Regions from separate parts of the Massilia sp. GCM10023247 genome, predicted to be linked through region 2. Evidence: predicted binding sites of a transcription regulator. Region 2 holds the regulator's gene; each other region holds the start of a gene.

Region 1 (4,955 bases), on a different contig from region 2:
GCAGCGGCTCTTCCATGGCGCGCAGGACGATCTTGATGCCGGCTTCCTGGTCCGGGTTGTCGCCGGTCACGTTCAGGTTGGCGCGGGCACGCAGCAGGGCGACGCCGCCGCCTGGCACGATGCCTTCTTCAACGGCTGCGCGGGTAGCGTGCAGCGCGTCTTCCACGCGGGCTTTCTTTTCCTTCATTTCGACTTCGGTGGCAGCGCCAACCTTGATCACGGCAACACCGCCGGCCAGCTTGGCCACGCGCTCTTGCAGCTTCTCGCGGTCGTAGTCCGAGGTCGCTTCTTCGATCTGGATACGCACTTGCTTGACGCGTGCCTCGATCGATTCGGCGGCGCCGGCGCCGTCGATGATGATGGTGTTCTCCTTGCCGACTTCGACGCGCTTGGCCTGGCCCAGTTCAGCCAGGGTGACCTTTTCCAGGGTCAGGCCGACTTCTTCGGCGATCACCTGGCCGCCGGTCAGGACAGCGATGTCTTCCAGCATGGCCTTGCGACGGTCGCCGAAGCCAGGGGCTTTCACTGCAACGGTCTTCAGGATGCCGCGGATGTTGTTGACGACCAGGGTCGCCAGCGCTTCGCCTTCGATGTCTTCGGCGATGATCACCAGCGGACGGCCGGCTTTCGCCACTTGCTCCAGCACCGGCAGCAGGTCACGGATGTTCGAGATCTTCTTGTCGCACAGCAGCACGAATGGGTTCTCGTGGATCGCGACTTGCTTGTCCGGGTTGTTGATGAAGTAAGGCGACAGGTAGCCGCGGTCGAACTGCATGCCTTCGACGATGTCGAGTTCGTCGTTCAGCGACTTGCCGTCTTCGACGGTGATGACGCCTTCCTTGCCGACTTTTTCCATCGCTTCAGCGATGCGCTCGCCGATCGAGTAGTCCGAGTTGGCGGAAATGGCGCCGACTTGGGCGATTTCCTTCGAAGTGGTGCATGGCTTGGCGATCTTGGCCAGCTCTTCGACGGTGGCGGCGACGGCCTTGTCGATGCCGCGCTTCAGGTCCATCGGGTTCATGCCGGCGGCAACGAACTTCATGCCTTCGCGCACGATGGCTTGTGCCAGCACGGTCGCGGTGGTGGTGCCGTCACCGGCGTTGTCGCTGGTCTTCGAGGCGACTTCCTTGACCATCTGCGCGCCCATGTTCATGAGCTTGTCTTTGAGTTCGATCTCTTTCGCGACCGAGACGCCGTCCTTGGTGACGGTTGGCGAACCGAACGAGCGGTCCAGCACGACGTTGCGGCCTTTCGGGCCCAGGGTGACCTTGACTGCGTTGGCGAGGATGTTGACGCCTTCAACCATCTTGGCGCGCGCTGCGTCGCCGAAAATTACTTCTTTAGCTGCCATGTTTATTTCTCCGATTTATTCGAAAGTATTCTGTGGGGAGGATTACTTGACCAGCACGGCCATGATGTCTTCTTCGCGCATCACCAGCAGTTCCTGGCCGTCGACCTTGACGGTCTGGCCCGAGTACTTGCCGAACAGGACGCGGTCGCCAACCTGGACTTCCAGTGCACGCAGCTGACCGTTGTCCTGGACTTTGCCATTGCCGACGGCGAGGATCTCGCCCTGGTCCGGCTTCTCGGCGGCTGCATCAGGGATGATCAGGCCGGAGGCAGTCTTGGTTTCCTGGTCGAGACGCTTCACGATTACGCGATCGTGCAGAGGGCGAAGGTTCATGCAAAACTCCTTTAATTTCAGTGGTTTGGACTAGCGTTTGTATGCGTTGTTGCCGTCCCGCCTGGACGTTACGGCTTGAAAGTGGTTGTTAGCACTCTCTACTAACGAGTGCTAATTATAGGGACGACATCTACCTATTTCAAGACGCCATGTTGCTTATTTAACGATGGCGGTTTGCGCTGCCTCAAGCGACGGACTGTCCCGTCGGCTTGCCAGGCCGAGCCTGGCGCAGGCACGAAGCGAAGAGACTAGCACCGAAGGGGGCCATGCCGACACACTGTTGGCAGGCATTTGATCGGAATCAAAGGTAGGGTGGGCTTCGCCCACGCCTCCCACCGCACGCGGCCAATGCCAGGGGGCGCACCGCCAACGTGGCCCCGGCCCGCCCCGCAGCGCAAGAAAGCGCATCGAAGCGCACCGTAGGCTATCATGTTGACTGTCCAACCAGAACGGACCTATAGTTACGAATGATTTCCGAATTCCAAGACCTATCCGACAAGATCGAGCAGCTTGCAGCGCTGGTCGGGACGCTGCGCAACGACAATGCCCAGCTGCGCCAGACCAATGTGCTGCTCAACGAAGTGAACACGGCGCTCATCGAGCGCCTGGTCGAGGCCCAGCACCGGGTCGAGGCGGTGATCGCGCAGTTGCCGGCACCCGAAGGCGACGATGCCGACGATGCGGAAGAAGACGAGCACGCACAGGATGCTGCACCAATGGATACCGAGGCCGCCCGATGATTTTTCTTGACGTCACGATCATGGGCCAGCCCTACCGCCTGGCCTGCAAGGAAGGCGAGCAGGCCACGCTGCGCGACGCCGTGCGCTACCTCGACGGCAAGATGACCGCGCTGCGCGACTCCGGCAAGGTCAAGGGAACCGACCGCATCGCCGTCATGGCCGCGCTCAGCGTGGCCGCGGAATTCCTCTCGGTCAAGTCGCCGCAAGGCCCGCTGTCCGACATGTCGATGCTGGAAGTCAAGCAAAAAATCGAAGCGATGCATACCGTCCTCGACGCCGCGCTCGCGCCGCAAGAAAAACTGTCCTGACGCCCAAATTCGTTTGACATGCCGGTTCAAGCGAGTAAACTGCGAGGCACCCTGCGGTGTTCGAGATTGCCATATATTCCTTGAACCATTTACATGCATAGGTTGCGGGATATGTTCGGTGGGCGTGAGCGTCGCTAGTTCGACGAACCCGAAATTGAATTGACTGTGACCACCTTGAGCCATCAGGTTCGGGATGCCGGCAAAAAACGGCACAGGCGGGGCTCTATTCCACAAAAGCGGTTGCGGCCATCGGCGCGCAGCCGTTTTTTTATGCGCGCACGCTTTTCGCGCCGTGCCCGTATCGCAGTGCCAAATATTGAGCGAGGCCTTGCCGGCCCGCGTTTTTCTTTTTAAAAATGGAGCAGGATCGATGCGCTACTGGTTGATGAAATCCGAGCCGGATGAAGTCAGTTTCGACGACGTTCGCGCCGCGCCGGGGCAAACTGTCGCCTGGTTCGGCGTGCGCAACTACCAGGCACGCAATTTCATGCGCGATGCAATGCAGGTCGGCGACGGCATCCTGTTTTATCACTCCAGCTGCGCCGTTCCCGGCGTCGCCGGGATTGCGCAAGTGGCCAGCACGCCTTATCCGGACGAAACCCAGTTCGATCGCGCCGGCAAATACTTCGACCCGAAAGCGACGCGCGAACAACCGCGCTGGATCTCGGTCGACATCCAGGCAAAGGAAGCAGGGCGCTATTTGCCGCTGGCCGAAATGCGCACCATTCCCGAACTCGAAGACATGGTGCTCCTGCAAAAAGGCAGCCGCCTTTCCATTTCACCGGTGACGCCGGATCAATGGGACCGGATTCTCCAGCTTCTGCGCGGCCAGGCCTGATATCGCCCGGTAAAAACAGGCGCACCTGCCCTCAGCCGAGATTCGGCTCCTGCGCGGCTGCAAGCAGGTAAGTGGCGCTGCCGGCCTGGCGCTGCCGGCTGGCCGCGGCAGGGGCCTGGCGACCGGCGCCGGCCGCAGGCAGGCAGAAGGCGCCCACTTCCCGGGCCAGGAGGTCGGCTTCCTCGCGCAGCGCCTGGGCCGCCGCCGATGCCTGCTCGACCAGGGCCGCGTTCTGCTGGGTAGCCTGGTCCATCTGGCCGATCGCCTGGTTGACCTGCTCGATGCCGATCGCCTGTTCCTGGGTGGCCGCCATCATGTCGCCCATGATGCGGGTCACCCGGTCGACGCTCTCGACGATCTCTGCCATGGTGGCGCCGGCCTGGTCCACCAGTTCCGTGCCGTGGTGCACCTTCTGCACCGAGTCATCGATCAGGGCCTTGATTTCCCTGGCCGCCGCGGCGCTGCGCTGCGCCAGGTGGCGCACCTCGCTGGCGACGACGGCAAAGCCGCGCCCCTGCTCGCCCGCACGGGCCGCCTCGACTGCCGCGTTCAGTGCCAGGATGTTGGTCTGGAAGGCGATGCCGTCGATGACGCCGATGATGTCGGCGATGCGCTCGGCCGAGGTATTGATGGCGGCCATGGTGTCGACCACCTGGGTCACGACCTGTCCGCCCTTGCCGGCCACGTCGGAGGCCGACTGCGCCAGCAAATTCGCCTGGCGCGCATTGTCCGCGCTTTGCTTGACGGTCGAGGTCAGCTCGTCCATCGAGGCGGCCGTTTCCTCGAGCGACGCGGCCTGCTCCTCGGTACGGCTCGACAGGTCGAGGTTGCCGGCCGCGATCTGGCTCGAGGCGGTGGCGATGGTGTCGGTCCCGGCCCGCACGCGGCCGACGATCCGGGCCAGTCCTGCGTTCATCTCGCCCAGCGCGCGCATCATGCGGCCGGTTTCGTCGTTCGCATCGGCAGCGATGTCCTGGGTCAGGTCGCCGCCGGCCACGGCGCCGGCAATGCGCACCGCGTTTTCCAGGGGTGCCACGATGCTGCGCACCAGCATGGTGCCGACCACGGCGGCCAGCAGCAGCCCGAAGCCCATGCCCGACAGGCAGACCAGGCGGATCAGCTCGTAGCGCGCCTGGGAGTCCTGCTGCATGGCCGCGGCCTCGTCCAGCTGTAGCGCGATGAGCTTGTCGATGCTGTCGCCCACCGGCCTGAACAAGGTCCTGAACCGGCCGTGCACGATCTCGCCGGCGCGCGCGGTGTCGCCGCTGCGCAGCGCCTCGACTGCCGGCTGCAGGGCCTGCTCGACGAAGGCCGTCCGGACGCGCAGGAACTGCTGCGCCGCTTCCGCTTCGTGCTCGGCCATCTTGGTCGCCTGGTAGGCTTTC
Region 2 (4,955 bases):
TTGATGAGTACCAAGCCCTCGCCGGTAAGGCCGGTGACCGGGCCGCCGATCGTGTTGCTGACCAGCACGCACGTAATGACGGCATTGATGACGGACAGGCGTCCTGCCGTGTCGGTGGTGCCGCCGGACTGTCCACATTGCTGGTGCGCCGGAAACGCCTTGATGGTGACATCGTAGGGGTCGCCGTAATCGACCTTGTTTTTGAACGCATAGGTGACGTCTTTCGGTGTCGGCACGGTCGAGCCCGACAGCGTTTCATAGCCGGCCGGGCCAAGTGCCAGGTCTTCGCCATTGTTCGACAGCACCAGGCCAGGATATTCGAGGCCGGTGACGACGCCGCCGATGGTATAGGTCGAACTGCCGCCGCCGCAGGCGCTCAGGCCGGCCGCCAGGGCCAGGGTCAGCGCCGACAGCGCCAGGGTCGATTTCTTCACATTAGTCTCCAGGATCATGGGGTGCAGCGCACGACGATGCTCGCAACGTCGCCTGCCGGCATCGTGCCGCTGCCGTTCTCCACGGCGCAAGTACGCCCAGCCGGCTGTTTCAGGATGGTGACGCCATAGGGCGACTCTTCGGATACCTTGGCCATCTTGAATGCGGTGGCATTCGCCGGGATCTCGACCTTGTCGGTGCCGTTCACGAGGGTGAGACCGGACGCATCGCCCAGCCCGATGATCGTGCCGCCCAGCTCGCGCTGGCGGATCGTGCACTGGACAAACACGTTATTGACATTGAAGACAGCCCGGCCGGTGCCGTTGACCACGACACATTTGTCGATGCCCTCGACATTCGGCGGCACGCTCTTGACCTTGACGTCGTAGCGCGAATCGGTTTCGACGAGGTCCTTGAAGATGAAGGGACCCGATGCGTCGACCGCGAGGTCGGAACCGCCGTTGTTCGTCAGCACCAGGCCCGGCTTGGTAATACCGGACGCCGTGCCGGCGACGTATATGTCGCCGTCGCTGCCGCCGCAGGCCGACAGGCCCAGCGCGCATGCCAGCGCGATGCCGGCACGCAGGGGGGAACGAATCATCATTTCTCCAAACATTAAAAGGGAAGGCTGGCGCGCAACCGGATGGCCACGCCGCACGGTGGAAGTTTGCCCATCATTTTAGAGCATTTGACAAGGCCCGGGCTCATTGGCCTGTGTATCAGGCTGTAACGCTCACGCTGTAACGCTCAGGCCGTAACGCGCGGCACCGCAGGCCGGCTGCGCCCCGCACGCGAGCGCGATTGCATTTCACCGCCGGCCTCGCTATCCTTGGCTCGCCTTCCATACAAGCGCTGACGATGACGCCCACCCACCGCCGCCCCTGGCCCAAAGCCGTTCTGTTCGACCTGGACGATACCCTGTGGCCGATCGCGCCCGTGATCTTGCAGGCCGAGCAAACCCTGTTCGCGTGGCTTGCCAACAACGCGCCGCGGGTGGCGCAGCGCTTCACCATCGAGAGCCTGCGCCAGGCCCGGCTCGAACTGCTGGCGCGCAAGCCCGAGTTCCAGCTCGACCTGGGCGCCCTGCGCCGCGCCGGCCTGGTGGCCGCGTTCGAGCAGGCCGGCGAAGACGCTGCCATGGTGGAGCTGGCCATGACCGAATTCTTTGCCGCGCGCAATGCCGTGATTCCCTACGATGACGTGCTGCCGGGCCTGCTGCGCCTGAAAGGGCGCGTGCTGATCGGTTCGGTTACGAACGGCAATGCCGATTTGCAGACGATCGGCCTGGCCCACCATTTCCACGCCTCGGTGTCGGCGCCGGCCTTCGGCCGCGCCAAACCGGACCCGGCGATCTTCCACGCCGCCCTCGATGCGCTCGGCGTGGCGCCGGGCGATGCCGTTTATGTGGGCGACGACCTGGTGCTGGATGTGCAGGGCGCCCAGCGCGCCGGCATGCGCGGCGTCTGGATGAACCGCACCGCCAGCCGGCGCCACTTGGAAGAGGGCATCGCGCCGGATGCGATCGTGGCCGATTTCGATGGGTTGCTTGCCTGGCTCAAGCGCGAACACGCTTGAGAGCGCCTAACAGAACCGCCATGACGGCGTTGCGTCGTCTCGCCGTACCAGCGTACTGTCTTCGACGACGCGCCTTGTCCTGACTGTTCTGTTAGACGCTCTACGCCCACAGGCGGCGGGCGAACGTGCATAATAGGTGCAGAACCATTCTGCCCGCTTTCCGCCCCCATGCAACTTGAACCCCGTGCCCAAACCCTCCTGAAAGCCCTGGTCGAGCGCTATATCGCCGACGGCCAGCCGGTCGGGTCGCGCGCGCTCTCGAAAATCTCGGGCCTCGACCTGTCCCCGGCCACGATCCGCAACATCATGGCCGACCTCGAGGAAATGGGCTATGTCGCTAGTCCCCATACCTCGGCCGGGCGCGTGCCCACGCCGCGCGGCTACCGCCTGTTTGTCGACACCCTGCTGACGGTCCAGCACCTCGATGGCCAGCATGGGGTCGATCCCGAGCGCATGCGCCTGGCCGCCCAGCACCCGCAAAAGTCCATCGCCAACGCGGCGCAGATGCTGTCCTCGCTGACCCAGTTCGCCGGCGTGGTGCAAAGCCCGCGCCGCGAATCGGTGTTCCAGCAGATCGAATTCCTGCGCCTGTCCGAGCGCCGCATCCTGCTGGTGATTGTCGACCCGCGCGGCGACGTGCAAAACCGCCTGCTGCTCACCGAGGTCGACTACACCCCGTCCCAACTGGTGCAGTCGGCCAATTACCTGAACCAGAACTACGCCGGCCTGAGCTTCGACGAAGTACGCCGGCGCCTGGGCAGCGAACTGCGCCAGCTGCGCGACGACATCGGCGGCCTGATGCAGACGGCGGTGGAGGCCGGCACCGAGGCGATGGCCGAGCAGGGCGACGGCATGGTCATTTCCGGCGAACGCAACCTGCTGTCGGTGTCCGACCTCTCCTCGAACATGAGTTCGCTGCGCCAGCTGTTCGAGATGTTCGAGCAAAAGACCGGACTGATGCAGCTGCTCGACGTATCGAGCAAGGCCGGCGGCGTGCAGATCTTCATCGGCGGCGAATCGAAGCTGGTGCCGATGGACGAAATGAGCGTGGTCACCGCGCCCTACGAGGTGAACGGCAAGATCGTCGGCACTCTCGGCGTCATCGGGCCGACCCGCATGGCCTACGAGCGCGTGATCCCGATTGTCGACATCACGGCGAAATTGCTGTCGAATGCGCTGAGCCATTCCTGAACCGCGTGCGGCATACACCCAATAAAAAACGGCGCCATCGGCGCCGTCGCTCTTTCAAGCAGGACCGGACTCAGTTCCCGCTGCGGTGCGGGCAAGCCGGCTTGACGCAGTTGCCGTAGATCGCCAGCGCGTGCTCGGCGATCTTGAAGCCGCGCTCGACGGCGATCTTGTGCTGACGCGATTCGATTTCGTCGTCATAGAACTCTTCGACGTGGCCGCAATCGAGGCAGACCAGGTGGTCGTGGTGCGAACCGGCATTCAGCTCATAAATGGCCTTGCCGGTTTCGAAGTGGTTGCGGTTGAGCAGGCCGGCTTGCTCGAACTGGGTCAGCACCCGGTAGACGGTCGCCAGGCCGACGTCCATGTTATCGGCCAGGAGGATTTTGTACACGTCTTCCGCCGTCAGGTGCCGGACATCGCTGTTCTGGAAAATTTCCAGAATCTTCAAGCGTGGCAGAGTCGCCTTCAGGCCGCTCGCCTTCAGGTCGGTAGGGCTGTTACTCATGTTTGTTACTCGTAGATGGGCGGAGTGCTTTATGATATAGCGTTTTGGAAGCTCCCGCTTAATCGTTTTGAGGTTACTTATGCGCATCATTGATGCCGTTGTTCATCGTTCCTATGCCCGCGCTGCACTTGCCGCGGGCCTTGCATGCACGCTACTGCTCTCGGGCTGCGCATCATGGCGTCAGCAGGGCGCGCCGGCCGAACCGGTGAGCACCTCCCCTCAGGCAGCGGAAACCGATGCCAATGCCGGCGCGCAAACGGTCCAGGCTACCAAGCTGCAGAAGTTCCTGTGGATCTTCTCGCCCTACCGTCCGGACATCCAGCAGGGCAACTTCGTCTCCCAGGAAATGCTGTCGCAACTGAAAGTGGGCCAGACCCGCGACCAGGTGCGCTTCCTGCTGGGCACCCCGCTGTTGACCGACATGTTCCACGCCGACCGCTGGGACTACCCGTTTTATCTGGCGCGCGGCAACGGCGAGCTGACCACCAGCCGCGTCACCGTGTATTTCAAGGATGGCGTGGTCGAGCGCTTCGACGGCGGCAACCTGCCGACCGAGCGCGAGTACATCGCGCGCATCGCCGGCCCGATCAAGACGGCGAAGAAAGAGGCCGCCGCCGAGAACACCAAGCCGGCCACCGCCCCGTCGGTCGTGCCCGCCACCTCCACCCAGACCCGGTAAGCGCATCATGACGCACTTGAACATCGCGGTTGCCGGCGCCAGCGGGCGCATGGGCCGCATGCTGATCGAAGCGATCGCCGCCGCGCCCGACATGCAGCTTTCGGGCGCGCTCGACGTGCCGGGCTCGCCTGCCGTCGGCCAGGACGCGGGCGCCTATGCGGGCCAGTCCACCGGCGTGACCATCGAGTCCGACCTGGCGCGCGCGCTGGCGGGCGCCGATTGCCTGATCGATTTCACGCGTCCGGAAGGCACGCTCGAGCACCTGAAGTATTGCGCCGCGCACGGCATCAAGATCGTGATCGGCACCACCGGTTTCGACGAGGCCGGCAAGGCGGCGATCCAGGCGGCGGCCGACAAGACGGCCGTCGTGTTCGCGCCGAACATGAGCGTGGGCGTCAACGTCACCCTGAAACTGCTGGAACTGGCCGCCAAAAGCTTCGCCGAAGGCTACGACATCGAAATCATCGAGGCGCACCACCGCCACAAGGTCGACGCGCCCTCGGGCACCGCCCTGAAAATGGGTGAAGTCATCGCCGACGCGCTCGGACGCGACCTGAAGGACTGCGCCGTCTA
Region 3 (4,955 bases), on a different contig from region 2:
AGGCGTGCTCGCTGATGGTGGCGACGGCGCCGCCGCTGCCGCTGGCGACCGGGGTCCTGGCCAGCGCGAGCGGCGCGTGGAGGACGATGGACAGGGTGAGGCCGCAGGCGAGGGCAGTGGTCGATCGTGTCATGGAGGGCGTTCCCGAGCAGGTTGTCTGCCGAGCATAGCAAAAACGCCAAGGCGGCGGCGCAATGCGCGGTCACACAGCGGTCATCGAGCGGTCATACAGCCGTCATATCGCGTCGCTAGACTGGGTTTGTCACTTAACCAACCCTGAGCCACGACAAAATGAAAATGCAGAACATGTTCAAAACGATGATCGCGGGCGCCGCTGCCGCGATGGTGATGTCTTCCTCGTTCGCCGCGGACGTGACCGGCGCGGGTGCAACCTTCCCGTACCCGATCTACGCCAAGTGGGCGGAAATGTACAAGGGCGCCACCGGCAACAGCATGAACTACCAGTCGGTCGGCTCGGGCGCCGGCATCAAGCAGATCAAGGCGAAGACCGTCGACTTCGGCGCCTCCGACATGCCGCTCAAGGCGGCCGAGCTCGACGAAGCGGGCCTGATGCAGTTCCCGGCCATCATGGGCGGCGTGGTCGCCGTGGTCAACGTGGAAGGCGTGAACCCGGGCCAGCTCAAGCTGAGCGGTCCGGTGCTGGCCGACATCTACCTCGGCAAGATCACCAAGTGGAACGCCCAGCCGATCGCCGCCCTGAACCCGGGCGTCAGACTGCCGGACGCCGACATCACCGTCGTGCACCGCGCCGACAGCTCGGGCACCTCCTTCCTGTTCACCGACTACCTGTCGAAAGTGAACCCTGAATTCAAGGACAAGATCGGCGCCGGCACCTCGGTGAAATGGGCGACCGGCATGGGCGGCAAGGGCAACGAGGGCGTGGCCGCCTATGTCCAGCGCGTCAAGGGCTCGATCGGCTACGTCGAGTGGGCCTATGCCAAGAAGAACAAGCTGTCGCACACCCAGTTGCAGAACAGGGAAGGCCAGTTCCTGCAGCCGGACGACGACGCCTTCAAGGCCGCCGCCGCCAACGCCGAATGGACCAGGACGCCGGGCTTCGCCGTGATCCTGACCGATGCCGCCGGCAAGAACGCCTGGCCGATCACGGGCGTGTCCTACATCCTGATGCACAAGGCACAGGCCGACGCGAACAAGGGCAAGGAAGTGGTGAAATTCTTCGACTACGCGTTCAAGAACGGCGCCGCCGCCGCGGCCGAGCTGGACTACGTGCCGATGCCGGCCTCGGTGGTCAAGCTGGTGCAGGGCGCGTGGAAGGCCCAGCTCAAGGACGGCGCGGGCGCAGCGATCTATTGATGCAGGACGGGCGCAAGCCCTTGGGTTAACGGAAGGTAGTTCTTTGCGGCGGTCTTCGGATCGCCGTTTTTTTTGCGGCCCACGAACGGCCGCGGCAAAAAAAAGCGGCCCTCGCAGGGCCGCTGTGCTCTTGTCACGCCTGGCTTACACGAAGGCTGCCAGCGCGCCTTTCATTTTCTTCAAGGCCGCCGATTCGATCTGGCGGATGCGCTCGGCCGACACGCCGAACTCTTCGGCCAGCGTGTGCAGCGTCGCACCCGAGCCGTCGTCGTTCGCCAGCCAGCGCGCCTCGACGATGCGGCGCGAACGCGGGTCGAGCTTGCCCAGCGCCGTTTCCAGGCCTTCGGACTGCAGGCGCGTGACCTGCTCGGCTTCCAGCACCTTGGTCGGCTCCTGCTGGTCCGACGACAGGTAGGCGATCGGCGAGAACTTGTCGTCTTCGTCGTCGGTGGGCGACTCGAGGGCGATGTCGCGGCCCGAGAGGCGGGTTTCCATCTCGATCACTTCTTCGCGCTTGACGTCGAGCATCTTGGCCAGGTCGTCGACCTGGGTCGGCGTCATCGCGTCCAGGCCCACCTTGTTGCTGCGCAGGTTGAAGAACAGCTTGCGCTGGGCCTTGGTCGTGGCGACCTTCACCAGGCGCCAGTTCTTGAGGATGTATTCATGCATCTCGGCCTTGATCCAGTGCATGGCGTACGACACCAGGCGCACGCCCTGGTTCGGGTCGAAACGCTTGACTGCCTTCATCAGGCCGATATTGCCTTCCTGGATCAGGTCGGCGTGCGGCAGGCCGTAGCCGAGGTAGCCGCGCGCAATCGACACCACCAGGCGCAGGTGCGAGAGCACCAGCTTTTGCGCGGCGTCGAGGTCGTTCGCTTCCCGCAGCCGCTTCGCCAGCGAGACTTCTTCCTCATGGGTCAGCATCGGCAGGCGGTTCACGGCGGAAATATACGCGTCGATGTTACCGAGATTGCCGGTGAAACCGAGTCCCAGAGCACGATTGCTGGTTGGAACCAATGCGGATTGTGCGGACATTATATTTTCCTCGTAGAGTAATCTTTCGCTGCATCGTCAACGCTGCCGGGACACCCCGGGGCGGACTGCACGACATCGTGCTGATGCATGGCAAGCCTTGTATACCTTCACTTGAGGACATATATTAGCACTCTCTCAGGGTGAGTGCTAGCGACCCTCCCATAGGAGGAGGACAGTTTAAGTCTGGCTAAAGTATTGCTTTGAAGTATTTAAAAATGATCAGACTTACTGTAGAGCAGACCCTTGCAAATTTGTTGATAGACCTCAAATGTGTGACTTGTCTCGGCGTTTCAAGACCGCAGGTTAAGGGGACAGCGCGCCCGTTTTCTGTTAGGTGGCGCACCGTGGAGGAAGTTCGGCTGCATTGTGCGACAAATTCCCGCGCCGTCGCGGCGTGGACGCCTACAAAGCCTCCTGTTCATTTTCCAAATCCCCAATAAAAAAACGGGTGAGCAAGCTCACCCGTTTCTTCATGCACTGTGCCCTCAGTTCAGGCGCGCCAGATGCCTCTGCACCGACAGCATCGCGCCGATCAGGCCGAGGCCGGCGCTAATCGCCAGCAAGCCCGCCAGTTCCAGCGGCCCGAGTGCCGCCAGCTGGAATTCCGACGCGTACAGGCGCGCAAACTCCGCGATCGACGCGTTCAGCGGCTGCAAGGCCAGCGCCACCGCGCCCAGCGCCACCACGCCGGCGCACAGGCCGAGCAGGGCGCCCGTGTAATAAAACGGACGGTGGATGAAGTTGTCGGTGGCGCCCAGCAGCTTGGACACCGCGATTTCCTCGCGCTGGGTCAGCACTTGCAGGCGGATCGTGTTGAACACGACGGCGATCACCACCACGCCCAGCGTCAGGGCCAGCAGCAGCAGCGCCAGGCGCAGGATGTCGAGCAGGGCGGCGAGGCGCTTGACCCAGTTCGAATCGACCTGCACCGTGTCGACCTGGGGCAGAGCCGCCATCTGCTCGACGATGCCGTCGATGCGCGCCGCGTCGGCGATATTGCTGAAACCCGCGAGCTTCATCACATAGCTGTCGGGCAGCGGATTTTCGCCCAGGGTGTCGAGCGCACCGGACAGGCCGCTGCGCTCCTTCAGGTCGCCCAGCGCCTGCTCGCGCGGCACGAAGACGATGCGGGCCTGGCTGCCCTGCAGGATCTGGCGCAGCTGCGGCTCGATCGCCTGCGCGTCTTCGCGCGAGGCCTCGGGCTTGACGAACAGGCTCACCTCGGGATCGACCGACAATTGCCCCGTCATGGGGCGGACGTTGTCGAGCAGGGTGATGCCCGCGAACGGCAGGGTCAGCGCGACCGCGACCACCAGCACGTTGAACAGGAAGCTGCCCGGCGCCTTGCGCAGGTGCGCGAGCGCGGCGCCGAAGGCGAAGCGGTGGTGGCGGATCCAGGGGCTCATGCCGCACCTCCGGCCTGGCCTTCGACGGTCGGAGCCTGCGGATCCTGCCGAGGGTGCGCGAGGTGCGGGACGAGCTCGCCGTGTTCGAGGCGGATCACGCGCGTCGCGCCCTCGAGCACCTGGTCGTCGTGGGTCGAAATCAGGCAGGTCACGCCCACCGAATTGAAGGCGCGCAGGGCGTCGAGCACCTTGTCGGCCGCCACGCGGTCGAGGTTGGCCGTCGGTTCGTCGGCCAGGATGATCTGGGGCCGGTTGACGATCGCGCGCGAGACCGCCACGCGCTGCTGCTCGCCGCCGGACAGCTCGAGCGGGTGCGCCCTGGCGCGGTCGAGCAGGCCGACCTTGTCGAGGGCGGCGCGGGCGCGCTGCTCGGCCTGCGCCTTGGGCGCGCCCGAGACCAGCAGCGGCATCATCACGTTGGCCAGGATGTCGCGGTCGTGCAGCAGGCGCTGGTCCTGGAAGATCAAACCGAGCTTGCGGCGCAGGAAGGGAATGCTCGGCTTTTTCAGCTTGCCGATGTCCTGGCCGAAGACGATCACGCGCCCGCTGCTGGGGCGCTCGATGGCGGCCACCATTTTCATCAGCGTCGACTTGCCGGCGCCGGACGGGCCGGCCAGGTACACCAGCTCGCCCTTCTCGATGTTCAGGGAGACGTCGCGCAGGGCGGTCGCCTCGGGGGAATACTGCTTGGAGACGGAGTGGAATTCGATCATCTGGCCTTGGCTCTTTTCTCGCTATGTTCTCTCAGCCCAACAGCGCTTCGACGAATTCTTCCGCATTGAACGGCTGCAGGTCGTCCAGCTTTTCGCCGACGCCGATGAAATACACCGGTATCGGACGCGTCCGGGCGATCGCGGCCAGCACGCCGCCCTTGGCGGTGCCGTCGAGCTTGGTAATTACCAGGCCCGTCAGTTGCAGCGCATCGTCGAAGGCCTTCACCTGGGCCAGCGCGTTCTGGCCGGTATTGCCGTCGATGACGAGCAGGGTTTCGTGCGGGGCGCCATCCATGCCCTTGCCGATCACGCGCTTGATCTTCTTGAGTTCTTCCATCAGGTGTAGCTGGGTCGGCAGGCGGCCGGCGGTATCGACCATGACGACGTCGACGCCGCGCGCCTTGCCCGACTGGACCGCATCGAAGGCGACCGCGGCCGGATCGCCCGACTGCTGGGAAATCACGGT

The links. Region 2 encodes HrcA, which represses chaperone genes, less so after heat shock. Its sites were predicted from a motif close to TTAGCACTCNNNNNNNNNGAGTGCTAA; they were not measured.
Region 1: a site for HrcA is predicted at 1,773-1,799, ahead of groES (co-chaperone GroES). Genes of this name have one in related genera too.
Region 3: a site for HrcA is predicted at 2,495-2,521, ahead of rpoH (RNA polymerase sigma factor RpoH). Genes of this name have one in related genera too.

Annotation. Positions count from the first base shown of each region.
Region 1 covers NZ_JBHSIB010000007.1:543,365-548,319, reverse strand. Annotated here, with positions in the region: gene groL (chaperonin GroEL) at 1-1,351, opposite strand, end outside; gene groES (co-chaperone GroES) at 1,394-1,684, opposite strand; gene ACFPAH_RS06135 (hypothetical protein) at 2,152-2,424, shown strand; gene ACFPAH_RS06130 (cell division protein ZapA) at 2,421-2,732, shown strand; RNA gene ssrS (6S RNA) at 2,778-2,958, shown strand; gene ACFPAH_RS06120 (EVE domain-containing protein) at 3,103-3,570, shown strand; gene ACFPAH_RS06115 (methyl-accepting chemotaxis protein) at 3,602-4,955, opposite strand, start outside.
Region 2 covers NZ_JBHSIB010000022.1:290,048-295,002, reverse strand. Annotated here, with positions in the region: gene ACFPAH_RS18150 (hypothetical protein) at 1-434, opposite strand, end outside; gene ACFPAH_RS18145 (hypothetical protein) at 449-1,036, opposite strand; gene ACFPAH_RS18140 (HAD family hydrolase) at 1,291-2,007, shown strand; gene hrcA (heat-inducible transcriptional repressor HrcA) at 2,176-3,198, shown strand; gene fur (ferric iron uptake transcriptional regulator) at 3,269-3,703, opposite strand; gene ACFPAH_RS18125 (outer membrane protein assembly factor BamE) at 3,783-4,382, shown strand; gene dapB (4-hydroxy-tetrahydrodipicolinate reductase) at 4,390-4,955, shown strand, end outside.
Region 3 covers NZ_JBHSIB010000031.1:41,671-46,625, reverse strand. Annotated here, with positions in the region: gene ggt (gamma-glutamyltransferase) at 1-133, opposite strand, end outside; gene pstS (phosphate ABC transporter substrate-binding protein PstS) at 307-1,335, shown strand; gene rpoH (RNA polymerase sigma factor RpoH) at 1,480-2,370, opposite strand; gene ftsX (permease-like cell division protein FtsX) at 2,856-3,776, opposite strand; gene ACFPAH_RS22825 (cell division ATP-binding protein FtsE) at 3,773-4,489, opposite strand; gene ftsY (signal recognition particle-docking protein FtsY) at 4,521-4,955, opposite strand, start outside.